One region of the Metabacillus hrfriensis genome, then DNA from elsewhere that is predicted to be linked to it. Evidence: a T-box and tRNA genes for the amino acid it is inferred to sense, from the RefSeq annotation. Region 1 holds a T-box; the other holds one or more tRNA genes.
The links. The T-box of region 1 lies ahead of pheS (phenylalanine--tRNA ligase subunit alpha). A T-box ahead of a tRNA ligase gene usually reads a tRNA of that ligase, here a tRNA-Phe.
Positions count from the first base shown of each region.

Region 2: it encodes a tRNA-Phe, which carries the amino acid that the T-box ahead of pheS (phenylalanine--tRNA ligase subunit alpha) is inferred to sense. The anticodon was not compared.

Region 1 is NZ_CP126116.1:3,812,720-3,827,994, forward strand. It holds gene zapA (cell division protein ZapA) at 1-36, opposite strand, end outside; gene rnhC (ribonuclease HIII) at 142-1,080, shown strand; gene bioD (dethiobiotin synthase) at 1,107-1,823, opposite strand; gene QLQ22_RS18975 (biotin transporter BioY) at 1,820-2,413, opposite strand; gene bioA (adenosylmethionine--8-amino-7-oxononanoate transaminase) at 2,555-3,934, shown strand; gene pheT (phenylalanine--tRNA ligase subunit beta) at 3,988-6,402, opposite strand; gene pheS (phenylalanine--tRNA ligase subunit alpha) at 6,417-7,451, opposite strand; T-box leader at 7,514-7,756, opposite strand; gene QLQ22_RS18995 (TrmH family RNA methyltransferase) at 8,295-9,053, opposite strand; gene sspI (small acid-soluble spore protein SspI) at 9,330-9,542, shown strand; gene QLQ22_RS19005 (M42 family metallopeptidase) at 9,577-10,662, opposite strand; gene QLQ22_RS19010 (dUTP diphosphatase) at 10,725-11,213, opposite strand; gene QLQ22_RS19015 (sigma-w pathway protein ysdB) at 11,352-11,747, shown strand; gene QLQ22_RS19020 (TVP38/TMEM64 family protein) at 11,754-12,362, opposite strand; gene QLQ22_RS19025 (DUF1294 domain-containing protein) at 12,419-12,688, opposite strand; gene rplT (50S ribosomal protein L20) at 12,919-13,278, opposite strand; gene rpmI (50S ribosomal protein L35) at 13,306-13,506, opposite strand; gene infC (translation initiation factor IF-3) at 13,528-14,046, opposite strand; ribosomal protein L20 leader region at 14,105-14,234, opposite strand; gene thrS (threonine--tRNA ligase) at 14,368-15,275, opposite strand, start outside.
Region 2 is NZ_CP126116.1:5,031,306-5,046,580, reverse strand. It holds gene dnaB (replicative DNA helicase) at 1-1,249, shown strand, start outside; gene QLQ22_RS24885 (adenylosuccinate synthase) at 2,758-4,044, shown strand; tRNA gene QLQ22_RS24880 (tRNA-Phe) at 4,371-4,443, shown strand; gene QLQ22_RS24875 (M23 family metallopeptidase) at 4,726-6,180, shown strand; gene yycF (response regulator YycF) at 6,440-7,144, shown strand; gene walK (cell wall metabolism sensor histidine kinase WalK) at 7,150-8,994, shown strand; gene QLQ22_RS24860 (YycH family regulatory protein) at 8,984-10,330, shown strand; gene QLQ22_RS24855 (two-component system regulatory protein YycI) at 10,317-11,123, shown strand; gene QLQ22_RS24850 (MBL fold metallo-hydrolase) at 11,130-11,924, shown strand; gene QLQ22_RS24845 (S1C family serine protease) at 12,031-13,248, shown strand; gene QLQ22_RS24840 (CxxH/CxxC protein) at 13,408-13,563, shown strand; gene rlmH (23S rRNA (pseudouridine(1915)-N(3))-methyltransferase RlmH) at 13,646-14,125, shown strand; gene QLQ22_RS24830 (DUF4153 domain-containing protein) at 14,243-15,275, opposite strand, start outside.

The sequences.
Region 1 (15,275 bases):
CTTTTTTGAGTGGTTATCCAACGAAAAATCCTCCATTCTTGAGAATCCTAATCTTTATCATAACATGATATCTAGTATAATGGAAAGATAATGCCAATCAATATCTAGTATCAATCATTATTTTAAAAGAGGTGTCATCTCTTGTCCAATGCCGTTATTAAAATCGATCAGCCGACCATCCTGAAAATGAAATCCTATTACTCTTCGGATTTGGGCTCAAAGCTTCCGCCGGGTGCTGTATTTACTGCTAAATCAAATGGATGCACCATTACTGCCTATAAGTCTGGAAAAGTTCTGTTTCAGGGTAATCTGGCAGCGGAAGAAGCAGAAAAGTGGTCTAAGCCTGAGCAAAAGACTACTAAGAAACCTTCGAAGCCACTTACTGTTTTTAGTCCGCCGGCAAACATATCCACTCTCTCCATCATAGGATCGGATGAAGTCGGAACGGGTGACTTCTTCGGCCCGATCACTGTGGTTGCAGCCTATGTGAAAAAAGATCAGATTCCGCTGCTTCAGGAATTAGGTGTAAAAGATTCAAAGCATTTGAATGATAAACAAATTTCAGTCATTGCCAAAAATCTTCTATCTATAGTACCCTACAGTCTGCTGGTCCTGCATAATGAAAAATACAATCAGCTCCAGAGCACCGGAATGTCCCAGGGGAAAATGAAGGCCATCCTTCATAATCAGGCAATCAACAAACTTTACGACAAAATTGAGCCGGAAGTGCCGGAAGCTGTGCTGATCGATCAATTCGCAGAGCCTTCCATCTATTTCAAACATCTCAGCGGCATTTCCTACCGTAAAGAAAATACTTTTTTCAGCACAAAAGCAGAAGGAATACACCTTGCGGTTGCAGCAGCTTCTATTTTGGCAAGATACGCCTTTCTTAAGGAGATGGATCGTCTGTCTGAAAAAGCTGGCATGACACTTCCTAAAGGTGCTGGAGCGAAGGTTGACGAAGCTGCAGCAGCAATAATTGCGAAAAAAGGAGAAAGCACATTAAGAAGCTTAACAAAGTTTCATTTTGCCAATACAGACAAAGCAAAAAAATTGGCTGCAAGAAAAAAGGATAGATGAAACCTAATAAAAAAAGCGGCAAAATCTTAATGATTTTGCCGCTTTTTTTTCACGATTTGTTCCAGGGAAATAAGAGACTCTCTATTTAATAAACTTTCAAATTTTCCTTTTGAGTATGGAATTTTCCCAATCACAGGCACCCCGCTCAAAATTTCAATCATCCGCACATTGTCCTGTTCCATTAAAGACTCTTCCTCAGACACATTGTTGATGATAAATCCAAGAATGGCTATACCATTTTTTTTGGCATATTCTGCAGTCAGCAATGAATGATTTATCGTTCCAAGTGAGGGATGAGTGACAATCAGGACAGGAATGTCGAGCTCTTTAATAAGATCTTTCGTTAAATAGATTTCACCTTCATTTTCGGCAAGAGGAACTGCGAGACCGCCTGCACCTTCTACGATCACAAGATCATTTTCTTTTTGAAGCTTGATATATTGATTGACCAAACGATTCTTGTCGATTTTAACACCTGATATTTTTGCGGCTAAATGGGGTGAAACGGGGTCTTCCAGACAGTATGTACAAAGCTCATCTTGCTGGTACGGAAGATTTGCAGCCAGACGATATTCTTCAATATCTTCTGCGACAAGAATACCCTCCTCCAGCCTTCCGCCGCTTTGAACTGGTTTGTACGGTACGGCTTTTATCCCGGAACGCTGAAGAATTCCAAGTAAATACGCCGTTACAAACGTTTTGCCAATGCCTGTGTCTGTACCGGTAACAAATATTCCGCTCATCCCTTAGCTGCCCCTGAATAGGACACTCGACCTTTTTCTAAAGGCCTGCGCACGGATTTATACAATCTTAATGCTAATAGCGAAGCTCCAAAACAAAGAAGCAAGTCGCCGAATATACTCAGCAAAAAACCGCTGTAAAATGCTGCACCAAAAGAAATCCCTGTTCCAATCCATGTGTTTAACGAGAGATATAAATAGCCTACACCGAACAAATAAACAATGATAAGACCGGTAAAATGAGCGTACAGAAAATGCTTCAGCTTCGGCTGATTACACCTCTCAAGGATATAGCCAATGACAAAACTGGCGGCAGCAAATCCCACTAAATAACCGAATGTCGGCTGGAAAATATAAGAAAGACCGCCACCGCTTGAAAATACCGGCAGTCCCGAAAGTCCGATTGCAATATAAAGACATTGACTCATTGCTCCAAGCTTGCTGCCCAGTAAAGCACCTGCAAGGTAGACAAATAGAATCTGCAATGTAAATGGAATAACCGGCATCGGTATTTTTATAAATGCTCCTGCTGCTGTTAAAGCTGCAAACATTGATACAACTGAAATGGAATAAACCGACAGCGAACGCTTCATTCTTTTTCTTCCTTTCCTTTTATTTGTCTTCATTTTATCTACAGCAAAATATATATGTCAACTAAATTAATTTTTGGTTGACATATATTGTTTGCTGTCTATACGATAGAGTTATAACAATATTTTTAAAGGGGGCAAACCATGTATAAAAGTCCGGCACTCGCTGAAATTACCTACGAAGAACTCGCAGCAAAGAACAAGCAATATATTTGGCATCCTTTTACCCAAATGAAAGATTACATAGAGGATCAGCCTGTTATTATCGCTGAAGGAAAAGGCCTTAAACTAATTGATGTAAACGGCAAAGAATATTGGGATGGCGTCTCTTCCATCTGGTTAAATGTGCACGGCCACAATATAAGAGAATTAAATGAAGCCATCAAACAGCAGCTGGATAAAGTAGCACACTCTACCCTGCTTGGAATGGCCAATGTTCCTGCTATTCTTTTGGCAGAAAAAGTCATTAAACTTATGCCTGAAGGTCTCAGCAAAGTGTTTTATTCAGACTCAGGTGCAACTTCTGTAGAGATTGCCGTTAAAATGGCCTTTCAATACTGGCAGCATAAAGGAAAAGAAACTAAGAGACAATTTATCACTATGAAGGATGCTTATCATGGAGATACGATTGGCGCGGTTTCAGTAGGAGCCATCGACCTCTTTCATAAAGCCTATTCATCCCTGCTTTTTGACTGCATTAAAATTCCTTACCCTTCAGTATACCGCTCACCATACGGAAATTCTGAAACTGTCATCGTTCATGAATCGTTAAAAGAGTTAGAGACTCTATTGGCACAGCGTTCTGATGAAATTGCTGCGCTGATTATTGAACCGATTGTACAAGGTGCAAGCGGAATTATTGTGATGCCTGAAGGTTACTTGAGAGGCGTGAGAGAGCTTTGTACAAAATATGAGGTTCTGATGATAGCGGATGAAGTCGCTACAGGGTTTGGCAGAACAGGGAAAATGTTTGCATGTGAGCACGAGCATGTCACTCCTGATCTTTTAACAGCTGGAAAAGGATTGACAGGCGGATATCTTCCTGTCGCAATTACAGTTGCTTCTGAAGAGATTTACAAAGCATTTTTAGGAGACTATGAGGAGCAAAAAACGTTTTTCCATGGCCACAGTTACACCGGAAACCCTTTAGGGTGTGCTGTTGCCATTGCAAATCTTGAATTAATAGAGAAGCGGAATTTAATACAGGAAGTGGAGATCATGTCAGAATATCTGGCAAGTCAATTAACAGCTTTTTCGCAATTAGCCCACGTAGGAGATATTCGGCAAAAAGGATTTATGATCGGGATTGAATTAGTGAGGGATAAGGAAACAGCCGAGCCGTTTGATTGGAAGGACAGGGTGGGAGTTAAAGTCTGCAGACGTGCAAGGGAGCTCGGCATGCTCCTCAGACCTCTGGGAAATGTCATTGTATTTATGCCGCCGCTTGCAGCAGCAAAAGAGGAATTGGAAGAGATGACTGCCATACTTTATCAGTCGATCAGAGACGTTACAGAGAAGAACTGAATGCAAAAAAGCAGTGAAATCTCATTAGATTTCACTGCTTTTCATGTGATTCATTAACCTCTCAGCACAGCTGCGTATTTCTCTTCAACTGCACGAAGCACTTTTTCATGAGCTTTCGTTACTTCTTCATCAGTTAATGTGCGCTCCGGGTCGAAATAGCGCAGAGAGAAGGCGAGCGACTTTTTATTTTCTTCCAGTTTATCCCCTTCATATAGATCGAATACAGACACTTCTTTTAGAAGCTTTCCGCCTGCTTCAGAAATTGTTTCTTTAAGATCTCCTGCGACAATTTCTCTGTCAACAACAAGGGCAATATCCCTTGTCATTGAAGGGAAACGAGGAATCACGGAAAACTTTAATTCTTCCAGATTCGTCTCCAGCAGCTGCTGTAAAGCAAGTTCAAATACATATGTTTCAGTTAGATCCATTTGTTTTTGAAGCTTTGGATGAACTTGGCCGATGAATCCTGCAGTGATCCCATTTAGCAAGATTTCTGCGGTACGTCCCGGATGCAGCCCATCGCGCTTAGCTTGTTTGTATGTGATTTGCTCTTTCAGCCCAAGGACATCAAACAATCCATCAAGAATTCCTTTTACTACATAGAAATCAACAGGCTTCTTTTCGCCCTGCCATTGATTTAAATGCCACAAACCAGTAACAGCACCGCTTAGTCGCTCTTTTTCAACAGGCTGTTCTCCTGCTCCATTTGAAATGAAAACCGAACTCATTTCATAAAGCGCTACTTGGTCATTTTGACGAGCAAGATTGTATTTCAGTGTTTCCAGCAAATGCGGAACCAAGCTTAAGCGGAGTACGCTGCGCTCTTCGCTCATCGGCATAGCAAGACGAGTATAATCTGATGCTTCAAGAGCAAATTGAGATGCTTTTTCTTCACTTGTTAAAGAATACGTAATCGCTTGGTACAAGCCTGCTCCTTCCAGATAACGGCGAGCTTTGCGGCGGTTATACTGATATTCAGTCAGTCTGCCTGGTGAAGATGCGCTGACCGGGAATGTTGATGGAATATTATCATAGCCATACAGTCTTGCTACCTCTTCAATTAAATCTTCTTCAATCGTAATGTCTCCGCGTCTTGTCGGAACAGTAACTGTAAACGTTCCGTTATCTTCCTTTATTTCAAAGCCAAGACGAGTGAAGATCGACTGAATTTCATTTACTGATATGTTCATTCCGAGCACTTTGTTGATTTTATCCACATGAATGCTGACAACAGCAGGCTCTGCTTCTAAACAGTTCACTTCTGCAGATCCATTTAATACTTCTCCGCCTGCAAGCTCCATCATTAATTGGGCTGCACGTTCTGCTGCAGCGCGGACACGGTTTGGATCAACGCCCTTTTCAAAACGCGCACTTGCTTCACTGCGAAGCCCATGATCCTTGGAAGCTTTGCGGACGGTTTGACCGTTGAAGTACGCAGACTCAAGCAGGATCGTTGTTGTATCTGAATGAACTTCAGAATTTTCTCCGCCCATCACGCCTGCTAGAGCAACAGGCTCTTTGCCATTTGTGATAACAAGATGTTCAGGAGTAAGGACACGTTTCTGTCCATCTAGTGTGATGATTTCTTCCCCTGCTTCAGCAAGACGAACAAGAATTTCTTTTGAACCTAAGCGGTCATAGTCAAATGCATGCAAAGGCTGACCGTATTCGATTAATACATAGTTGGTAATATCCACAACATTATTGTGCGGACGAATTCCTGCAGCCATTAACCTTGTTTGAAGCCAAAGAGGTGATGGAGCAATTCGTACATTGCGGATCACTTTAGCTACATATAAAGGATTCTCTTCTTTAGCCTCTACAGCTACAGTAATAAAATCAGATGCCTTTTCAGAAGCTTCCTCATGTGTAAGATCAGGATATGTGACACTTCTTCCTAAAATCGCCGCTACCTCGTGTGCGACACCAAGCATGCTTAAGCAATCTGAACGGTTCGGAGTTAACCCCAGTTCAAGAATCTGATCATCTCGGCTCAGTTCAGCTAGAGCATCTGCACCTGGCTGAACGTCATTCGGGAATACAAAAATCCCTTCAGAAAATTCTTTTGCCACAAGCTTTGACTCAATTCCGAGCTCCTGAAGAGAACAGATCATTCCGTTTGATTCTTCACCGCGCAGCTTAGCTTTTTTAATCTTAAAGTTTCCAGGAAGAACTGCACCCACAGTTGCAACTGCTACTTTTTGGCCTTTATCGACATTTGCAGCACCGCAAATGATTTGTACAGGCAGTTCTCCCCCGACATCGACTAAACATTTGTTCAGTTTATCTGCATTAGGGTGTTGTTCTTTTTCAAGCACATGACCGATGACAACACCGCTCATACCCTCGTTCAGCGCTTCAACACCTTCTACTTCAATCCCGCTTCTAGTAATCTTTTCTGCCAGTTCTTCTGCTGATATTCCGCTGAGATCAACGTAATTCTGCAGCCATTTATATGAAACAAACATCGGTAAACCTCCTTTTATGCTCTTTTAAATTGTTTTAAGAAACGTACATCATTGGTGTAATAGTGGCGAATATCATCAATACCGTATTTCAGCATGGCAATGCGCTCAGGTCCCATTCCAAATGCAAATCCACTGTACTTTTTCGAGTCAAATCCAGCCATTTCAAGCACGTTCGGATGAACCATTCCTGCACCTAAAATTTCAATCCAGCCAGTTCCCTTACATACATTGCATCCATGTCCTCCGCATGCAAAGCATGAAACATCAATCTCGACTGAAGGCTCCGTAAATGGGAAGAAACTTGGGCGCAAACGAATTTCTCTGTCCTCTCCAAACATCTTTTTAGCAAAGGCTTCCAGTGTTCCTTTTAAATCGCTCATGCTGATGTTTTCATCGATCACTAACCCTTCAATTTGAGTGAATTGATGAGAATGTGTCGCATCGTCGTTGTCGCGGCGGTACACTTTACCCGGACAGATAATTTTAACAGGACCTTGCCCTTTATACTTTTGCATCGTTCTAGCCTGAACCGGGGATGTGTGTGTACGAAGCAGCGTTTCATCAGTAATGTAGAATGAATCCTGCATATCCCTTGCAGGATGTCCTTTAGGAAGGTTCAATGCTTCAAAGTTATAATAATCCGTTTCAACTTCAGGGCCTTCTTCAACTGAATAACCCATTCCGAGGAAAAGATCTTCAATTTCCTCAATAACTGCTGTAATAGGATGATGGTTTCCTGATCGGACCGGGCGCCCAGGAAGTGTTACATCGATTGTTTCTGCTGCCAATTTTTCCTCAACCGCAGCTTCCTCCAGTCCCTCCTGTTTTGCTGCAATGCTTGTTGCAATGCTTTCGCGGACCTCATTTGCAAGGGCACCCATTAACGGACGCTCTTCTGCAGATAGTTTTCCCATACCGCGAAGCGCTTCTGTAATCGGTCCTTTTTTGCCTAAGTATGAGACACGGATGTCATTCAGGCTTTTTAAATCATTAGCTGTTTGTATTTTTTCAAGTGCTTCTAACTGAAGCTGTTTCAGTTGCTCCTGCATGCTGTTTCCTCCTTTATTTCAAATGATTGCTCATTTTTTTCCAAAATAAAAAACCCGCCCAAAAAAGGGACGAGTTGAATATCGCGGTACCACCCTTGTTAACAGCCCAAAAAGAAACAGCTGTTCACTTCGTTCTAAGATAACGGAATTGATCCGGAACATCTTTACATTCAAAAACCGAATGGTCCTGATGCCAGCTAAAGAGGTGAATTCATTTACTGCTGTCAAAAAAATGCTCTCAGTCACCGGCATTTTCTCCCTGATTGACGCTCCCGTAAACTACTCTTCTCTATCATCACTGTTAGAGTATGTAACTGTATCTTATTATAATGAAAAGAATATGTTCATGCAAGACTAGAAAAGCGGAATCGCCCGTTTAGCTCAGGCATGACAGATAAGGATCCGACAGAAAAGGCGCTTTTTGCCTTTACTGGCGGATCCGTTCTGGCCGAGGAGCTGGGCGATGGAGCTGGACAACACCGAAAAGCGGAACCGCTTGGTTAGCTCAGGCATGACAGATAAAAAACCCCCGGAAAAGTCCGGGTTTGACTTTATCGGGGATTGCGTTCCTGACCGAGGGGCTAGGAGGCAAAGCGAATGCGGCATGACTTCTAAAATCTCTAATAAAACTGCTAACCAAGCTCAGATTGGCAGAACATTTAGCCAAATATGAAATTTTATTAGCCAAAACTTCATATTTACTGGCGGAACATCCGTTTTATTTAGCGGATTCTGGAATTAATTTAGCCGTTTATTTTTGTTTTAGCCGTTTTCTTTTCTATTTTGTAAAAACTCCAAATTTATTAGCTCCGTAAATTTGAAGTTGAGAAAATTTCACTATTTTTATTGATTCCCAATACAATGATACATTAGAATGCCCGCTGCAATTCCTGCATTTAAGGATTCTGCTTTTCCTAGAATCGGAATGTAAAGATTTTGATCAGTTTGCTGAAGATATTCTTTATTTACTCCGCTTCCCTCATTGCCAATAAGCAGACCAAATGAAGGTGCTGCTTCGGTTTTACGATAATCAACGCCATTTTGAAGCGAGGTTCCATATATAGAGACATTTTGCTGTTTAAGCTCTGGGATTGCCTGATTCAATTTTCTTTTTACGATTGGAATATGAAAGATTGATCCCTGACTGGAACGGACAACCTTTGAATTGTATGCATCCACGGTTCCGTCTCCAAGTATGACCCCATCCATCCCTGCTGCATCTGCAGTCCTGATGATTGTTCCCAGATTGCCCGGGTCCTGAATGGCATCTATCAGCACGACCTTTTTCCAGGCACTTATTTCGTGCTTTTCTGATTGAACACAGACTGCAGCTGCACCCTGCGGGGATTCTGTTTCAGAGATTGCTTTCATGATTTCTTTCGTGACATATATAATCGGCAGATCATCCGCATTCCAATGTGATGGAATGGATGCTTCTTCTGAAATGATCAATTCTTTAATCACTGATTTATCTTTTAAGGCTTCTTCTACTAAATGCAAGCCTTCAATTAAAAATGTATTCGTTGTGTCACGTTCTTTTTTGGTATGTAATTTACGCCATTGCTTTACCTTTTGATTTTGTACAGATTCAATTCGTTTCACGATTACTGCTCCTTTATAGCCGCTTTTCTTCTATATAATTAATGGACCTTTTAATATTCTGCTTTTAACTATTGTCTGCTGGCCGCCCTGCTTCTTGTCCAGAACGGCTTCGCCATAAATGTCAAAACCGGGCTTTTATGGCGGAGCCTTTCCGGTCTGTCGGAGCTAAACGGGCATTTTCACTTTTCTATATTATATCTTATAAAACATACATAAAAAACACAAAATAACGCAGGATATAGATAGGTAAATATTATAAGAGGTGGAGTGATTATCATGGATTTAAATTTAAGAAATGCCATTATCTCAAATGTATCAGGCAATGATCAAGGTCAGCTTGAGGATACGATTGTAGATGCGATTCAAAACGGCGAAGAAAAAATGCTTCCTGGCTTAGGCGTTCTGTTCGAAGTAATCTGGCAGAATTCCAGCGAGGATGAGAAAAATGAAATGCTGACGATTCTTGAAGAGGGTTTAAAGAAGAAATAAATGCTGGGCAGACTGCCCAGCATTTTTATGTTATTTAATCAAAGGTAATCGTTTTAACGGTTTCTTCGTCTAGACGTTTAATAACCTCAGTAATTAATTTCACTGCATTTTCATAATCATCCCGATGCAGCATGGCAGCATGAGAATGGATATATCTAGTAGCAATTGTAATGGAAAGAGCAGGAACGCCATTCGCTGTCATATGGATTGCACCTGAGTCTGTTCCTCCGCCTGCAATCGCGTCAAATTGATATGGGATGCTGAGTTCATCGGCAACACCGACTACAAAATCACGCAATCCTTTATGAGACACCATTGATGCGTCATAAAGAATAATTTGCGGGCCTTCACCCATTTTACTTGATGCTTCCTTCTCTGAAATTCCTGGTGTATCACCTGCGATTCCAACATCAACGCCAAATCCAATATCAGGCTGAATAGCATGTGCAGACGTACGTGCTCCGCGAAGCCCTACTTCCTCTTGAATCGTACCCACACCATATACAACGTTTGGATGTTCAGCATCTTTCAGCCCTTTTAAGACATCAATTGCAATTGCACAGCCGATGCGGTTATCCCACGCTTTCGCAAGCAGCATCTTTTCATTGTTCATAACCGTAAATTCAAAATACGGGACGATTTGATCTCCAGGCAATACACCGAACTCCATTGCTTCTTCACGGCTTGATGCCCCGATATCAATAAACATATCTTTAATGTCGACCGGTTTTTTTCTCATTTCAGGAGGAAGGATATGCGGCGGTTTAGAACCGATAACACCTGTAACATCTCCTTTTTTTGTAGTGATTGTCACACGCTGTGCAAGCATAACCTGTGACCACCATCCGCCTACCGTCTGAAAACGAAGAAATCCTTTATCATCAATTTGAGTGACCATAAAGCCAACCTCATCTAAGTGGCCGGCAACCATAATTTTCGGGCCGCCTTCTTTGCCTGTTTTTTTGGCGATTAAGCTCCCAAGACCGTCTGTTGTTACTTCATCGGCATATGCCGTTATGTATTTCCTCATGACTTCTCTCGGCTCTCTTTCATTGCCGGGAATGCCTTTTGCATCTGTTAAATCTTTCAGCATCTGCAGTGTTTCATCTAATTTCGCCATTCATTTACCCCCCTCTTTTACTATTTCCTATTATACTAAACACTGGAAAGTAATTCAAAATCTTAATAGCCCTGTTTTTGACGATCATGGTTTACTTCATTCTTTTTTACATAAGCAGCCTCAATTTCTTCAGCTGAAAATCCAAGAACTTTTCCAAGCAAAAGATACTGCTGAAACAGTTCTAGATAGTGTTCTTCAGAATGGCTTTTTTCAAACTGCGCAATCTTTTCATATACATGAACAAAATGTGCTGTTAAAGAAACACCTTCATCGAACAGTTCAAATTCATTACTCTCTGTCATGCCAATCTCAATTCCAAGCGATAAAATGAAATGTATGCCATCCACATACTCCTCAAGAATGACACTAGTTTCAGCTGGAGGTTTTAAACTCCAAAATTTAAAGCACCTTGTTTCATTGGCAAGTTCGCCAACTTCAACAAGCAAAGCTAAAATTTTCTTTTCTAGCAGCGATTCCTCTTCCAGGCCGTGCTGTTTTTCAATTTTCGAATCAAGATCCTTCTGCATCTCAAATAATTTCAATAAATTCATTGTTTATCACTCCTATACTCCGCCAAGTTTACCACTTACACTTGTTTACTTCAAAAAAATTTAATCATACATAAAAAAACTGAAACCTTATGAATGCTTCATTCGTATTGTAACAAAATACGTTTGGGAGGCACTGCCATGATAGTAATCCTGTTACGATTACTTTTGCTTGTTCTTATTGTCTTTGTCCTTTATTCCCTAGCAAAATATGTGCTGAATCCCAAGCGGAAGCTTGAGCTTGCACAGGAAAAAAAGCAGTTTTTTCTGCTTGATGAGCGTGACAACGTGCGCAAAAACTTCTTGTTGACTTACAAGGGTGTTTTGTTCGAAGGCGAGAAATACCTTGGAACAACGGATCAGGCGTTTGAGGTTGTATCCATCTTTATTTGGACCGGCAGCCTAAGTAAACTTCAAGGGCTCTCCCTCTCTGATTTTGAATTTGTAGAAGAAAAAGTGAGGGAACGATATCCTCATGCTGCTCTTGATTGGAAAAGTCCCGTGAAAGAATTCTTGTTAAAAACCCAAAAGCCGTGACATAGGTCACGGCTTTTGCATGGTTTTTGCAAAAAAATCATGCCATTTTATAATAACTCTTTTTTCTCTCAGCAAATAGACAAATAAAATCAGCGTACCAATTAATACGATTGTTGTAACAAGTGAGAATTTCCCAAAGTATGCCCCAAAAGATGTAAAACAAAAAGCTGCAGGTATATGAGTCCAAAATGAAAGCTTTGCGTAGTCTTTAAATGAAGTCGACCGATCAAGGATACATAACGATAAAATGGAAAAGTTAACGAACGGGATCATTCTGAGTACAATAATTTGCCCTACAGAAAGTCTTGTATATCTTCCAAGCCATTTTTTCTTTAAACCTGAAAAGCGTTCCAAAAAAGAAGGAAATTGTTTAGATAGGGTATAAAAACTTATGCTGGCGACAGTCAGGCCAATAATGGAATAAAAGGTACCAAATTGAGTGCCAAATAAAATTCCGCCAATGATGCAGATGACAACTACAGGAATGAACAAAAACTGTCTTAAAATGTGCATAAAGATAAAAAAAAGCGGGGCTAGAAAGCCTGTTGACTGAACCGTTGAAACGACTGCAGAAGTTGCAAGATCGATTGTCCTCACCTCTTTCATGCAGTTCATAAGATGACTTTTTGTGAGAATCGTGTGTACTAAATTGTATCTAATTCAAAGCAGTATTATGACATCTTATATAAAAAATAGCCGAACAGGAAGAAATGAATAATCATTAAAGCAGGCAGACCGACAACAAAAGATTGATGCTTCGTTTTGTGCCTGAAAGCGTTCATTCCAATTGTCAGCCCGATCGCTCCCCCAATGAAGCCAATAAGCCAAAGATTGCTTTCTTTAATTCTCCATTGTCCCTTTTTAGCTTTATTTTTATCTGCTCCCATTAAATAGAAGCCGTAAATATTCAGCAATATGTAATAACTGATCAAAAGCGCCATCATCTTCATCCTTTCTATAAGAAAAGCGCAAGTGCCCGTTTAACTCTGGCATGACAGATAAGAATCCGGCAGAAAAATCCGGGTTTGACTATATTGACGGAATTGTTCTGACCGAGGTGTCAGGCGCTTCCGTTTGCCATCCAAGCGCAAAATTCTATCTTCCTTATCCACTTTAAAATAATGAGAAAAAAGGCCATTCTCAAACGGTGAGAATGACCTTTCTGCAGCGATTAGCTGTTTAATTTTGCTTTAGCAGCGTCTGCTAATTGAGCAAATGCTTGAGCATCAGTTACAGCAAGCTCAGCAAGCATTTTGCGGTTTACTTCGATGCCAGCAAGCTTTAAGCCATGCATTAAACGGCTGTAAGAAAGACCATTCAAGCGAGCAGCTGCGTTGATACGAGTAATCCAAAGCTGACGGAAATCGCGTTTTTTCTGACGGCGATCGCGGTAAGCATACATTAATGATTTCATTACTTGCTGGTTAGCAACTTTATATAATGTATGTTTTGAACCGTAATAACCTTTAGCTAATTTAAGAACTTTTTTACGTCTTTGACGTGAGACAGTACCGCCTTTTACTCTTGGCATGTCAATTCCCTCCTATGTGAAAACGAATTATTTAATATTATCTAATAAATGACGGATGCGTTTGAAGTCGCCTTTGCTTACTAAAGTGCCTTTGCGAAGTTTGCGTTTTGCTTTTGTAGATTTGTTAGCAAATAAATGGCTAGTATAAGCGTGTGAACGTTTTAATTTACCTGATCCAGTCTTTTTGAAACGCTTTGCAGCGCCGCGATGAGTTTTCATTTTTGGCATAAGGTATTCCTCCTCGTATCTTTACTTTTCTACTTTAGGTGCTAGAACCAAGAACATGCTGCGTCCATCCATTTTCGGATGTGACTCAATTGTACTTAAATCTTCACAAGCTTTAGAAAAACGGTCTAAAACACGTTGACCAATTTCTTTATGAGTGATTGCACGGCCTTTAAAACGGATAGAAGCTTTCACTTTGTCTCCTTTTTCAAGGAACTTGCGTGCATTCTTAAGTTTTGTGTTAAAATCATGCTCATCAATTGTCGGGCTGAAGCGAACCTCTTTAATACTGATGATCTTTTGATTTTTACGTGCTTCTTTATCTTTCTTTTGCTGCTCAAAACGGAATTTGCCGTAGTCCATAATACGACATACAGGTGGTTTCGCGTTTGCAGCAACTAAAACTAAATCAAGATTCGATCTGGCAGCAATCTCAAGCGCCTCTTGGCGAGATTTAATTCCAAGCTGGTCGCCATTTGCACCAATCAGACGAACCTCACGAGCGCGAATTCCATCGTTTACCATCATGTCTTTGCTAATAATTAGCCACCTCCAAGGATTTTTAACTGAACAGATGAATTGTTTGTGCTACACTTTCTTGAAAAACAAAAAAGTGTGGGCGCACAAAACACCCACACTACGATTTAGTATACTAAGTATATATAGTCGTAAACCTGCAGACTGCAATAATGCGTCGATCAGGTGAGAAGCGGGTGCTTCTGCTTGCAAGACAAACTTCTATTCAATTACCCTGCAAATTATATCACGAAAAAATTTCCGCTGTCAAGTCATGCTGGTTTATTGCAACAAAATGAATTGTATCAAACATTTACTGGATGTGCAATACTTTTTTTTGAGAAGATTTTATCTCTTCACTTCTTTTACGATACCTTCGATAAACTCTTTTAGAGCAATTGTCTCTGATTTTTGTTCCCCGTATTTGCGGACATTAACGGCAGATTCAGCCGCTTCATTATCACCGACAACAAGCATATAAGGTGTTTTCTGAATTTGCGCCTCACGGATTTTATAGCCGATCTTTTCATCGCGTGCGTCAAGCTCTACGCGGATTCCTTCAGCCTGCAGCAGTTCTTGAACTTTTTTTGCATAATCAAGGTGCACAGAAGGTGAAACCGGAATTACCTGCACTTGTGTCGGAGCGAGCCAAGTCGGGAAAGCCCCTTTGTATTCTTCAATCAAGAATGCAACAAAGCGTTCCATTGTTGATACTACCCCGCGGTGAATAACAACTGGGCGGTGCTGTTTGCCGTCCTCGCCGACATAATTCAAATCAAAACGCTCAGGCAATAAGAAGTCAAGCTGAACGGTAGAAAGCGTTTCATCTTTTCCAAGCGCTGTGCGGACTTGCACATCAAGCTTTGGACCATAAAAAGCTGCTTCGCCGTCTGCTTCAAAATAATCAAGCTGAAGCTCATCCATTGCTGACTTCAGCATGCTTTGAGCTTTTTCCCACATCGCATCATCATCAAAATATTTCTCCTTATCCTCTGGATCGCGGTAAGAAAGACGGAATGAATAATTGTTGATTCCAAAATCTTTATATACTTCTTCAATCAATCTCACAACTCGGATAAACTCGTCTTTAATTTGATCCGGACGGACAAAGATATGTGCATCATTAAGTGTCATCGCACGCACGCGCTGAAGCCCGCTGAGTGCACCTGACATTTCATAGCGGTGCATTGTGCCCAGCTCAGCTACACGGATCGGAAGCTCGCGGTAACTGTGAATATCATGCTTGTAAACCATCA
Region 2 (15,275 bases), 1.2 Mb from region 1:
TCCAGAAGACTTTTACAGAGCATCTCATCAGAAGATTTACAATGTGATGCTGAAGCTTGCGGATAAAGGGGAGCCTGTTGACTTAGTAACAGTAACCTCTGAGCTTGCTGATGCCAATTTATTAGAGGAAATCGGCGGAGTATCTTATTTAAGTGATCTGGCAAATGCGGTTCCAACTGCTGCCAATATTGAATATTACGGAAGAATCGTAGAAGAGAAGTCGATTTTGCGGAGATTGATCCGAACAGCTACAACGATTGCTCAAGACGGTTATTCCCGTGAAGATGAAGTAGATGTTTTATTAAATGAAGCCGAGAAAAACATTATGGAGGTTTCACAGCGGAAAAACGCCGGAGCTTTCCAGAATATTAAAGATGTTCTTGTTCAAACGTACGATAACATTGAATTGCTCCACACAAGAAAAGGAGACATCACTGGAATCGCCACAGGCTTTACAGAGCTCGACAGAATGACAGCCGGCTTTCAGCGAAATGATCTGATTATTGTAGCTGCCCGTCCTTCTGTCGGAAAGACCGCTTTTGCCTTGAATATCGCACAAAATGTGGCAACGAAAACAGATGAGAACGTTGCGATCTTCAGTCTTGAGATGGGGGCAGATCAGCTCGTCATGAGGATGCTTTGTGCTGAAGGCAATATAAATGCACAGAATTTGCGTACCGGCAACTTGACTCCTGAAGACTGGGGAAAACTTACCATGGCGATGGGAAGCTTGTCGGATTCGGGTATATTTATAGATGATACTCCAGGCATCCGGGTAAGTGAAATCCGTGCAAAATGCCGCCGCCTCAAACAGGAAAGCGGTCTTGGGATGATTCTGATTGACTACTTGCAGCTGATTCAGGGAAGCGGAAGAAATAAAGATAACCGTCAGCAGGAAGTATCTGAAATTTCACGGACACTTAAGTCCCTTGCCAGGGAATTAAAAGTTCCTGTTATTGCCCTATCACAGCTATCAAGGGGAGTTGAACAGCGTCAGGACAAGCGTCCAATGATGTCAGATATCCGTGAATCAGGAAGTATCGAGCAGGATGCGGATATTGTTGCTTTCTTATATCGTGATGATTACTACGATAAGGAATCCGAAAATAAAAATATCATCGAAATCATCATTGCAAAACAGCGTAACGGACCAGTCGGTACGGTCAGTCTAGCTTTCGTAAAGGAATACAATAAATTCGTAAACTTGGAACGGCGATTCGATGATGCCGGCGTTCCGCCAGGTGCTTAGAGCTGTCGCTGTTGACAGCTTTTTTTTTGTAAAAATAGCTGAAGGAACAACGATGATTGGGCATTTCGCGGTGGATTGAGTACAGTTGAGGTCCCTCTTTTCAGGAGATTGCTGGAAGAATGCACAGAAAATACGGCTGAGTGCATAGAAGACTGGTGTTTATCTTGTTTCGGTGATTTCTTTTAGTGCTGCAAATGGCGTGTTAATGCCAAATATCATAGTGTTTAATGCTGCAAATGCGGTAATGAAGCACTAACCTCGTGTTGTAGCCCACATTAAGTGCTGCAAATGCGGTTATGGAGCACTAACCTCGTGTTGTAGCCTACATTAAGTGCTGCAAATGCGGTAATGAAGCACTAACCTCGTGTTGTAGCCTACATTAAGTGCTGCAAATGCGGTAATGAAGCACTAACCTCGTGTCGCAGCCCATATTAAGTGCTGCAAATTCAGTTATGGAGGACAAATCTTGTGTCGAAGCCCACATTAAGTGCTGCAAATGCGGTTATGGAGCACTAATCTTGTGTTGAAGCCATCATTAAGTGCTGCAAACTCGGTTATGGAGCACTAATCTTGTGTTGAAGCCCATATTAGGTGCTGCAAACTCGGTTATAAAGCACAAATCTTGTGCTGAAGCCCACATTAAGTGCTGCAAACTCGGTTATGGAGCACAAAACTTATGTTGAAGCCCATATTAAGTGCTGCAAATGCGGTTATGAAGCACTAATCTTGTGCTGAAGCCCACATTAAGTGCTGCAAACTCGGTTATGGAGCACAAATCTTGTGTTGAAGCCCATATTAAGTGCTGCAAACCCGTTTATGGAGCACAAATCTAGTGATTAAGCCCACATTAAGTGTTGCAAACCCGGTTATGGAGCACAAAACTTGTGTTGAAGCCCACATTAAGTGCTGCAAATTCGGTTATGAAGCACTAACCTCATGTTATAGCCCATATTAAGTGCTGCAAACCCGGTTATGGAGCACAAAACTTGTGTTGAAGCCCATATTAAGTGTTGCAAACCCGGTTATGGAGCACAAAACTTGTGCTGAAGCCCACATTAAGTGCTGCAAACCCGGTTATGGAGCACAAATCTTGTGCTGAAGCCCACATTAAGTGCGGCAAATGCGGCTATGAAGCACTAACCTCATGTTATAGCCCATATTAAGTGCTGCTGACTCGGTTATGAAACACTTATCTCATGTTGCAGCCCACACTAAGTGCTGCACACTTATAAGAACCGATCACCCAATTTATAGTTACAACTACAATTTTTAAACGCTCTTCAAACTACAACACACATCCTTGCTCTGGAATGAAACCCTAAAAACAGGGGGAATCTATGTAAAGATGAACAAAATCATTTGCAATTACGATATATTACGAACGAAATTAAAATGTAATCTTAATAATGTTCGTCTTTTCGTTGACTTTCTTCTGTTCTGCTGGTAAAATTAGCTTGTTTGGTAGTGCGAAAAGAGAAAGAGTTTCAAAAAACCGGAGGTGCACATTAATGTCTTCAGTAGTAGTTGTTGGAACACAATGGGGAGATGAAGGTAAAGGAAAGATTACCGACTTCCTTTCAGAAAATGCAGAGGTTATTGCTCGTTATCAAGGCGGGAATAACGCTGGACATACGATTAAATTTAACGGTGAAACATATAAGCTCCACTTAATTCCATCAGGTATCTTTTACAGTGAAAAGACCTGTGTAATCGGCAATGGAATGGTAGTAGACCCAAAAGCTCTAATTAAAGAGCTTGCTTATCTTCACGAGCGCGGAGTCAGCACAGACAATCTTCGCATCAGCAATCGCGCGCATGTGATTCTTCCTTATCATTTAAAGCTTGATGAAGTAGAAGAAGAACGCAAAGGCGCCAATAAAATCGGTACAACGAAAAAAGGAATCGGCCCTGCTTACATGGATAAAGCAGCACGCGTAGGAATCCGCATCGCTGACTTATTAGACCGTGAAGCGTTTGAAGAAAAATTAACTAGAAATCTTGAAGAAAAGAACCGCATGCTTGAAAAGTACTACGAGACAGAAGGATTCACGATTGAGGAAATCCTTGATGAGTACTATGAGTACGGTCAGCAGTTCAAGCAGTACGTTTGTGACACAGCTGTTGTATTGAACGATGCTCTTGACGGCGGCAGACGCGTTTTATTTGAAGGTGCCCAGGGTGTTATGCTTGATATCGATCAAGGTACTTATCCATTTGTTACTTCTTCAAACCCGGTAGCAGGAGGAGTTACAATCGGTTCTGGTGTAGGACCAACGAAAATCAACCATGTTGTCGGTGTTTCTAAAGCATATACAACACGCGTTGGTGACGGCCCGTTCCCAACTGAACTTGATAATGAAATTGGCCATCATATTCGTGAAGTTGGCCGTGAATATGGTACAACAACAGGCCGTGCACGCCGTGTTGGCTGGTTTGACAGCGTCGTTGTCCGTCATGCACGCCGTGTGAGCGGAATTACGGATTTATCATTAAACTCCATTGACGTATTAACTGGCATTGAAACATTGAAGATCTGTACAGCATACAAATACAAAGGCGAAATCATGGAATCTTTCCCTGCAAGCCTTAAAGTATTAGCTGAGTGCGAGCCTGTCTATGAGGAACTTCCAGGCTGGACAGAAGACATCACAGGCGTTCGCGACCTTGGTGAACTTCCTCAAAATGCCCGCAACTACATCGAGCGTGTATCCCAGCTTACAGGCATCCCTCTTTCAGTTTTCTCAGTGGGCCCTGACAGAACACAAACAAACGTTGTAAGAAGCGTATATAGCTAAGCAGCTGATCGAAAGGGGCTAGCCTCCTTTCGATCTTTTTTTATAATTGGAGTAGCCGTTTTTTGGATTTTTTCAGCTGATATTGAAAAATTTTCAGCCTGATTCGAAATTTTTAAATTGGCTATATTACATGATAAGTACTGCCAAAATAAATAATCTGCCGCTATTATTCGAAAATTTCCTTGTATTTCTGCAAGACTTGAATTATAATAATAAAGGTCCGGTAATAAACAGTGTTTTACATAATATTGTGCTTGGCTAATCTTCCCTGAAATTTGGGCGAAGGTTCCAAGAAGAAAAAAATGTTGTACCACATACTGAAACATGGCTCGGTAGCTCAGTCGGTAGAGCAAAGGACTGAAAATCCTTGTGTCGGCGGTTCGATTCCGTCCCGAGCCACTCAAAAAGACATGATCCTTTTAGGATGCATGTCTTTTTTATTTTTGTGACTTTTTTGTCATGAAAAATCCTTGTTAAATGGGCATATATTTACAGGAAACAGTAAATTATGACACCAATAATACAGAAATGTTACATTTTTCAAAATCACTAGGTAATTGTCTGATAATATGCTAATTTAATATAGTGGTAAAAAAATAGAATTTTGTCGAAATAGAACTATTTGCTTATAAAATGATAGATAAAGTACTTAGCAGTGGTTAATTGGGAGGAAATTAAATCGTGTTTAAGCGCATAAATGGATCCTTTGGAAACAACACTCAATATACAAATAACAACATAATGAAGAAGGCTTTTTTTAGTTTGGCATTTGCTGGAGGTCTGTCATTAGGCATTGGATCAGCATCTGCAGAAGAAAAACTTGAAACCGTTTATCATGTCTATTTAGATGGAGATCTAGCTGGTACAGTAGACAGTCAGCAGTTAATTGATGACCTTTCAAAGCAGAAAATTGATGAGGCCAAAAAGAACTATAAAGATTATCAATTAACGGTTGAAGAAATTGAAATCATCCCTGAACAAATGTTTCGTCCTGTTTCGAATAATGATGAAACGTTAAACAAACTGAATGAAGAACTTGATGTTGTGGCAGTAGCTGCTTCCATTAAAGTAAACGATAAAAACGTTGCTTACTTCAAAAACAAAGAAGAAGCCGAAAGCGTATTGAATAAATTTAAAGGCAAATATGTTTCAGAGGAAGTTTTAAAGCAGCTGGATACACTAAAAGATTCCACCGTGCCTCTGCAGCCTATTAAAGAAAACCAATCACGTATATTAGACGTTTCCTTTTCTGATAAAGTTTCAGTAACTGAAGAAAAAGTTTCTCCCGACAAGCTGATTACTGCTGAGGAAGGCTTAAAGCTTCTTGAAAAAGGAACACTTGAAGAGAAAAAGCATAAAGTCAATGATACAGATGTACTCAGTGAAGTAGCTGCTGATTATAAGCTTTCTTTAGAAGATTTGCTAGCACTGAATCCAAGTTTAAAAGATGAAGATGTCATTAAGCCTGGAGAAGAATTGAATGTAAAAGAGTATAAACCATTTACAAATGTACTTGTAAAAGAAGAAGTATCAAAGAAAGAAGCAATTGCCTATGAAACAGAAGTGATTGAAGATTCTACTATGTTCAAAGGCGACAAGGAAACGAAGCAAGAAGGTAAAGACGGTCAAAAGCTGTTAAATTATATTGTTTTTAAAGAAAATGGCAATGAAGTGAAACGTGAAACCACAAAAGATGAAACCCTTACTGAACCAGTAAAAGAAATTATCGTCAAAGGCACGAAAATCGTTCCTTCACGCGAAAACGGTTCATTAGCATGGCCCGCTGTAGGCGGATATGTTTCAAGCAAGCTTGGAACCCGCTGGGGGAAAATGCATAAAGGGATAGATATTGCCCGTCCAAGCGATCGTACGATTAAAGCTGCCGACAATGGAAAAATAATTTTTGCAGGCAACTCTGGAGCTTATGGAAATAAAGTTGAAATTGACCATGGCAATGGAATGGTAACGGCTTATGCTCACTTAGACTCTATTTCGGTTTCAGTAGGTCAAACAGTATCTCAAGGACAAAAAATCGGTGTGATGGGATCTACTGGACGTTCTACCGGTGTTCATTTGCACTTCGAAGTTTACCAGAATGGAAAATTGAAAAATCCGCTTGATTACGTGAAAAAATAACCTCTAGCTTTGCTAGAGGTTTTCCTCTTTTTAGCTCGGCAAAATGCCGAGTTTTTGTCTTCACTGAAATAAATAAGGCTGAGGCTGAAAATTTAGCGGGTTCAACGTACTTACCTCTTTTCGGACTTCCGCTGGTTCACCGCGGCACATTTAGGAAATAGCTAAAAATAAATACGCCTTGAAAAGATGAATCTGTTAGGTAGAAGTGGTAAATTAAGAATAAGGAAAGAAACACCTTATATAAAAGGGGCGATTGGCCATGGAAAAGAAAATCTTAGTTGTTGATGATGAAAAGCCGATTGCAGACATTCTGCAATTTAACTTAAAAAAAGAGGGTTATGAAGTATTTTGTGCCTATGATGGAAATGAAGCACTGGAAATGGTAGAAGAAATTCAGCCTGATCTCATCCTTTTAGATATTATGCTTCCGAATAAAGATGGAATGGAAGTATGCCGTGAAGTCCGGAAAAAACACGAAATTCCAATTATCATGCTGACAGCAAAAGATTCTGAAATTGATAAAGTGCTTGGACTTGAACTGGGCGCAGATGACTATGTAACAAAACCGTTCAGCACCAGAGAGCTTTTAGCTCGCGTAAAAGCCAATTTAAGAAGATTGCAGGCTCTTCCTCCAGAACAGCAAACAGATAAAAATGAAATTGAAATCGGTTCATTAACGATTCATCCTGATGCGTATGTCGTCTCTAAACGAGGTGAAACAATTGAACTGACTCATCGTGAGTTTGAATTGCTTCACTATTTAGCCAAACATATCGGACAAGTCATGACGCGCGAACACCTTCTTCAAACCGTTTGGGGCTATGATTATTTTGGTGACGTCCGCACTGTAGATGTGACTGTTCGCAGACTTAGGGAGAAAATCGAAGATAACCCGAGTCATCCGACTTGGATTGTGACACGAAGAGGTGTCGGGTATTACTTGCGAAACCCTGAACAGGAGTAGGTTTCATGAATAAAGTAGGTTTTTTTAGATCAATTCATTTTAAATTCGTCATGGTTTATGTGCTTCTGATCATGATTGCCATGCAGATCATTGGAGTCTATTTTGTACAGCAGCTTGAGAGATCTTTAACAGAAAACTTTAACACCTCCATTACACAAAGAATTAATTTCATTAATTACAGCATAGAACAGGAAATGACAAAAGAACGAACAGAAGATTCTGCAGACACATTTCCGACACTAGAAGAGGATATCACGGCTATTTTAAAGGATTTTGCAAAGGATGAAATTCAGGAAATTAGAGTCATTGATAAAAATAGCCGCGTAATCGCTACATCAGATCCGAATAATAGTGATATTATCGGGAAAAGGACGACTGAAGTTCTCGTAAAGCGGACGCTTGTATTCGAAAAGCCTGATGAAAAAGTCTATATTGAACGTGATACAAGCAGACGAGTATGGATTTCATCAACCCCTATTAAAAATATAGACCAAGAAACCATTGGTGCTCTTTACCTAGTCGCTTCCATGGAAGAAGTCTTTTCTCAAATGCGGGTGATTAATGGAATCCTGGCTACTGGGACAGGTATTTCCTTGGCAATTACCGCTATTCTGGGTGTATTCCTTGCACGTACTATTACAAGGCCAATGTCTGATATGAGAAAACAGGCGATTGAGCTTGCTAAGGGCAATTTCTCCAGAAAAGTTAGAGTATACGGCGAGGATGAAATTGGCCAGCTTGCAATCACGTTTAATAATCTGACGGATAAACTTGAAGAAGCACAAGCATCTACAGAAGGAGAACGCAAGAAGCTGGCATCTGTTATTGCGCATATGACAGATGGCGTCATCGCAACAAATCGAACTGGGGAAGTCATACTAGTTAACAATCCTGCCCTGGAAATGCTTAATGTTTCACGTGAAACTGTTTATGAGGTGCCGATTACTAAAATCCTTGGAATTGAAGATGAGTATACGTTTGATAGTTTGATTGAACAGCAGGACTCACTTATTTTAGATGCAAGTACTGAAGATAAGCCGTACATCCTGAGAGTTAACTTCTCAGTTATTCAAAAAGAGCAAAAATGGAATAATGGTCTGATTGCCGTTATTTATGATATTACTGAACAGGAAAAAATTGATGAGGAAAGACGTGAATTTGTAGCAAACGTATCTCATGAACTCAGAACACCGCTTACGACTATGAGAAGCTACTTAGAAGCACTTGCCGATGGAGCCTGGGAAGACAAAGAAATTGCTCCTCAATTTTTAAACGTCACTCAAAATGAGACAGAACGAATGATTCGTCTTGTTAATGATCTGCTGCAGCTTTCAAAACTGGACAGCAAAGATTATCGCTTCAATAAAGAATGGATTAACTTTACCAATTTCTTCAATCAGATTATTGATCGCTTTGAGATGACAAAGGAACAGCACGTGACTTTTTTGCGCAAGCTGCCCGAGGAAAAACTTTATGTGGACATTGATCCTGATAAGATTACTCAAGTGCTGGATAACATTATTTCCAATGCTCTCAAATATTCACCAGAGGGCGGTCTGATAACTTTTAAGGCTGAAGTTCATGAGGATAAGCTTCAAATCAGCGTAACAGACCAGGGGATGGGAATTCCAAAAGGAACTGAGAACAAGATATTTGAGCGTTTTTACCGTGTAGACAAAGCGCGGACAAGAAAGCTCGGTGGAACAGGTCTCGGCCTTGCTATAGCAAAAGAGATGATCGGTGCGCATGACGGGGAAATATGGGCGAAAAGTGTGGAAGGAAAAGGGACAACGATCTTATTTACTCTTCCATTTACCCGGGATCAAGAGGATGATTGGGATGAATCGTGAACAAGTAAAAACAGTTATATTAGTGCTCCTGGTCTGCTCCAGTGTGTTTTTTACGTATAATCTGTGGACCTTTAAGCCTAACTATGACTTTATACAAAACAGCCAGTATTTAGAAAATGAACCTATCAGCCAAGAGAAAAAAGAGCCGGCCAATGTGATCCGTCCCTATCAGATGTTTGTCCATCAAAATACCGAGCATTATGGGACGTTTAAAGCTGAACATATTGATTTCCTATGGAATCAGCTGAGAAACTGGAATATCAGTGAAGTGAAAAATGTCTCAAACCGATATACCTCTGATCAGCTTGATGAGTGGCTGAATGGAAAAAGTGAAACGAAAAAAATAGAATTTATTTTCAGTGACAAAATTCCATTTGAAATCTTTCAATCTATCCTTCAATATAAATCGCAAAAAACAATCTACTCTTCTTTTGACCGGATTGTTCTGCCGCAGGGAAAAGCAAATCAGCCGCAAAAAATCATTTTCGTTTCTGTAGAGCAAAGACTGGTATATGAAGCATCGATCAGCAGCGAAAATGCAAAAAACTTCATAGCATCCATCATTGAAAAAAAGGAAAACCTGGACCCTTACGTTTCAATAGATCTCCCAGAAGATAAGAACTTGCTTCTTCCAGAGGGCAAAATTGAATTGGATCAGAGGAAGTATATCATTGAATCCATTAACGGTGAGGATTTCAAACAGGCGCTCTTTACGAATCCAAGCTATGTAAGAAGAGAAATGAAGCCTACTCAGAACGTCTATACAGACGGGACAAGCTTACTGACCGTTTATCCAAGCCAGGAGAGATTAAGGTTTGTCAATCCGACCATTGATCCGAGCATGTTTATTGAACGGGGCAAAGCTATGAAACAAAGCATTGAGTTCTTAAACGATCATGGCGGCTGGACAGATGAGTATCAGTTTTACAACATGGATCCTGACAGCCAGCTCGTCTCATTTCGTCTGATGGTTGACTTTATTCCAGTGTTTGAAAATAACACCAATACGTTTGGACCGACTGAAATTTCCATGCGCTGGGGCAATAACGAAATTGCGACATATTTGCGCCCTCTATACGGTTTGGATACAGGATTTGTTCGGAATGCAGTGAAAATGCCAAACAGCACAGAAATCCTGAGTCTGCTTGAGCAGAAAAAGTCCATTGAAAAAGAAAATGTGAAGCGGGTATTTCCTGCTTATGAAATGTCTGCAACTGCAGAACCGAGAATTGTTGAACTTAAGCCGTACTGGTACGCTGAAACGGTGAGCGGCCAATTTATAAAACTGCAAACAGGAAATGAAACGCTTGGAGGTAAAACTGATGGATTGGAGTAAGACGAAATCCATTTTTATACTGGCATTTCTGGTTCTGAATACATTTTTAGCGATACAATATTTTAATATTATCATTACAAACAGCAGATATGACGTCATTCAAAAAGCTACGATTGAAGAACAGCTTGCAGCTGAGGGAATTACCTACGGCGAGCTTCCTAAAGGAAATGAAAAAGGGGCTTACATCACAGCTGAAAGCAAGGTTTTCTCAGAGGAAGAACTGAAGGCATTATCCAATCAGGAGATTCTTAATGTTGAAAATAACTTCACCGGATTAAAAGCAGAATTTGAAAAGCCGATTGGACTGCCTGAGACAAATACTCAGACCAAATTGAATCAGATAGTCCGCGAGAACATTCTGTACGGAGATCAATATGTCTTATGGAAGACTGATAAAGTCAAAAATACGATTGTCTATATTCAAACATATAATGATAGAATGGTCTTTCAGGACCTTTCTACTGATCAAAACATCGGAATGCTGACCCTCTATTTAAATGATAAGAATCAGATTGTCAGCTATGAGCAGACAATGCTTGAAAATATTGAGGACCTGGAAGAAAGACAGGACACCCTCCCTGCCCTCAAGGCACTGGAGGCTCTCTACAACAAAAATGATTTAAAGCCAAACAGCAAAGTGACAGAGGTGCAATTTGGCTACTATACACCTTTTCCTTTATCAGGAGAACAGATTCTGGCGCCAACGTGGCATATCGTTGTAAATGATAAAGAAGATTATTATGTTAATGCATTAGAAGGACAAGTGATCCGATCTAATGAAAAATTGGAGTGAGAAACGATGAGCTTGCAATTCAGTGTTCTCGCAAGCGGAAGCACGGGCAATGCCACTTATATAGAAACAGATCAGCATTCATTGCTCGTTGATGCGGGATTCAGCGGAAAACAAATGGAAGTGCTGTTTCAGATGATCGGAAAGAAAATCAATCAGTTATCCGGTATTCTGGTTACCCACGAGCACAGTGATCATATAAAAGGTTTGGGGATTCTTGCAAGAAAATACAATTTGCCGATTTATGCGAATGAGAAAACGTGGAATGCGATGGAGGGGCAGATTGGAGCCATTCATCCTGATCAAAAGTTTATTTTCCAAACGGGCACCGTTCAGTCATTTGGAGGACTTGATGTAGAATCATTCGGCGTGTCGCATGATGCAGCAGAGCCGATGTTTTATGCCTTTCACCATGAGGGCAAGAAGCTGGCACTAATTACGGATACAGGGTATGTGAGTGACAGAATGAAAGGGATCATTGATAATGCGGATGCCTTTGTTTTTGAAAGCAACCATGATGTGGACATGCTCAGAATGGGTCACTATCCGTGGAGTGTCAAACGCAGGATATTAAGCGATGTCGGCCATGTATCAAATGAAGATGCTGCGCTTGCAATGACCGATGTAATCGGAGATAAAACAAAAAGAATTTACCTTGCGCATTTAAGCAAAGACAACAATATGAAAGAGCTCGCAAGGATGTCTGTGGAGCAGACTCTTGCGAGTAAAGGATTCATGTCCGGCGAACAGTTTGAATTGTACGATACAGATCCTAAAAACCCAACGCCTCTCGTTACTGTTTAAGATATAAAAATAGATTTTTTTGGATATCCTTTGAGTATAATATTGCTAAGAAATACACACTATTCATACAGGGTTTGTCTGTGTGAAAGGATGGGTGAGAAAATCGATGGGGTATTACGATCAGGACTATGAACAGTATAATCGAAGACAAAAGGGAAACCGGGGCGGGAAGTTTCTGCCAGGCCTGCTTGGCGCTATTTTGGGAGGTCTTCTTGTCATTTTTTCCATTCCGGTGCTTGCAAATATGGACATCCTTCCATATGATCTTGCTTTAGGAGATGACGAAGAAAACGGTGAGGATCAGACTCCAAACGCAACCGAACCTTCCAAAAACATTTCAGTCGATGTAAGCACGGCTGTTACCCAAGCTGTCGACAAAGTCTCAAAAGCTGTCGTTGGCGTGGTTAATATTCAGGAAGCCGGTTTCTGGAATGAAAAAGGCGAAGCAGGAACAGGATCAGGTGTTATTTACAAAAAAGAAGGCGGAAATGCTTTTGTTGTCACCAATTATCATGTAATCGCCGGAGCTGCCCAGATCGAACTTAGCTTAAGTGATGGAACCCGTGTACCTGCTGAAGTTTTAGGAAGCGATGAGCTGATGGATTTGGCCGTTCTCCGAACAGAAAGCAAACAAGTGGAGCAAGTCGCGGAATTCGCTAATTCCGACAATGTGAAGCCTGGAGAACCTGTCATTGCCATTGGTAATCCGTTAGGCCTTCAATTTTCAGGATCTGTCACACAGGGCATCATTTCTGGTACAGAAAGAGCGATTCCGGTTGATTCCAATAACGATGGCGAGGTTGACTGGAATGCAGAAGTTCTTCAGACTGATGCAGCCATCAACCCTGGAAACAGCGGCGGAGCGCTCGTAAATATCGACGGACAATTAATTGGCATTAACTCAATGAAGATTGCCCAATCAGCAGTAGAAGGCATCGGACTTGCTATTCCGATCAATCTTGCTGCTCCAATTATTGATGACTTAGAAAAGTACGGAGAAGTCAGACGCCCGTTCCTTGGCATCGGCATGCGTTCTTTAAATGAAGTATCAAGCTATCATTGGGAACAAACACTGAAGCTTCCGGATAAAGTACGGTCAGGTGTAGTGGTCATGAGCGTAAATCCGGTCTCACCGGCAGGCCAGGCTGGACTGAAAGAGCTTGATGTTATTACGGAATTCGATGGCCAAGAAGTAAAAGACATTATCGACCTTAGAAAACAGTTATATAAAAAAGCTGTTGGAGAAAGTATAGAACTTATTTTTTACCGGGCAGGAAAAGAACAATCGGTTAAGCTTAAGCTGGGAGAAGAACAGGAGGGTTAATTTCTCCTGTTTTTTCATTGTAAGAAAAAACGTATATAAATTTCCGCATTGGTGTCTAGCTCCATCGCCCAACTTCTCGGCCAGAGCAAATCTGTCATGCCTGAGCTAAACGGGCGCTTACGCTTTTCTTGATCACATGTGGATAAAAGGAGAAAACAAATGAAATGCTGTGAAGAACACATCGAATTAGCCATTGATATGTATGTAGATGAGCATGAAATTGCGCCAGAAATCGAAAAAATCAGAGAAATCAACAAGTTATCCACAACCTGTGAATTGTGCACAAACCCTGCTGTATATATAGTGGGGAACTAATATTCGCACACTAAATGTGGATAAGTTGTGCACAAATGTGGATAACATCTGTTGGTAATCTGTTCTTAAGTGGGGATAGTCTGTGAATATAACAATTTGTACAATCGGAAAGTTAAAAGAGAAATATCTAAAACAAGGAATTGATGAATTTTTAAAGCGATTAACACCATATGCAAAAGTCGAAATCATCGAACTGCCTGACGAAAAAGCGCCTGAAAACCTCAGTGAGTCTGAAATGGAAATGGTAAAGCAAAAAGAAGGCGAACGCATTCTTTCGAAGATTTCGGATGACTCTCATGTCATTGCGTTGGCGATAGAAGGGAAAATGAAATCGTCTGAGCAGCTTGCATCTGACTTGGATCGCCTTGCTACATATGGTAAAAGCAAAGTTGCATTTGTTATTGGGGGATCGCTGGGATTGAGCAGCGAGGTCATGAAGCGGGCGAATGATACGCTTTCTTTTTCAAAAATGACGTTTCCTCATCAATTAATGCGATTGATTTTGGTGGAGCAGGTTTATCGGGCTTTTCGGATTAATCGAGGGGAACCGTATCATAAGTAAATGAGGTTTTTTTAGAAAAATAAAAAGCCAAAAATGAAAAAGTTATGAGTATAACTTTTTCATTTTTGGTGTTTATAAGGAAGATCAACATCCGTTACATTAATATAGCCTTTCTAATTAAAAAAGCAAAGGAAAAGTAAATGTAACGAAAGCCGCCCAAAGTCCGTAAACTGGCAAATACTTAGTGACCGCATCTTGGATGGGTGAAGGTCCGGTCTTGTTTTGCAGAAAACGCATATATGAGACCATAATCCAAATAAGATTTCCCCAGATAAGTATGTTTACACCTAAAACAGCAAGTCTGTTTGGTGTAATCCCATAAGAAGAAAGTCTGAACACGATGGCTGACAAAGCCACACTGTCAATGATAAGCGCAAGAACAATTAAGGAAAAATTTATATAATCTGAAATGTTCTTTTTCTCGTCTGAGTCGCTTTCGGTAATAGAAAAAATGGTAACGGCCAATACACCAAGGAGTATTCCGTTGAAGGCTATCAGGAAATTGCGGTCCAAGAATGGATTTTTTCCGACCCATATAACCGTTAAAAGATAGACCAACAATGTGGCCAGGACAAGAGGACTAAAAATTTTAGCTATATATGGTGTAATATTCTTAGCAAGTTTAAGATTCATTGATACCAGGTATGCAGCCACAATAGCGAGAGCGGCAGCACCAAATAAAACGATATTACTAAAATAGAATTCTTCTATATCCAAGCCAACAAAGCTAAATAACTGCATGGTTAATGCCGCTAGCACCATTCCGCTAACTGCCATGCTGGCGTAGAGAATACAATATTCCAAATTAAATTTAATATAGGCTAATCTTGTACTGCCTTTTGAATATTCATTTCCTGTAAATGCAAGCCCTACCAATACCCATAAGAATATGGGAAGGTGTAAATAAGCAAGGATAATACTGTCTTTATAATTTAATGGTAGCATATTAAGATAAAACCCGGAAATTAGGAACAACGCTGCAAGGGAATAAATAACACTTTTTTTCGTAGTATTATTGTAAACAAAATAGGCAGCAATAAAGGGAATTATACCAAAAGCCAGGTTAATTGGAGCAATTGCTTCCTGTTCGACAAAATGGAAAATGATTCTGGTGCTTATCCCAGCCAGAATGGCTAAAATGCCCATGAAT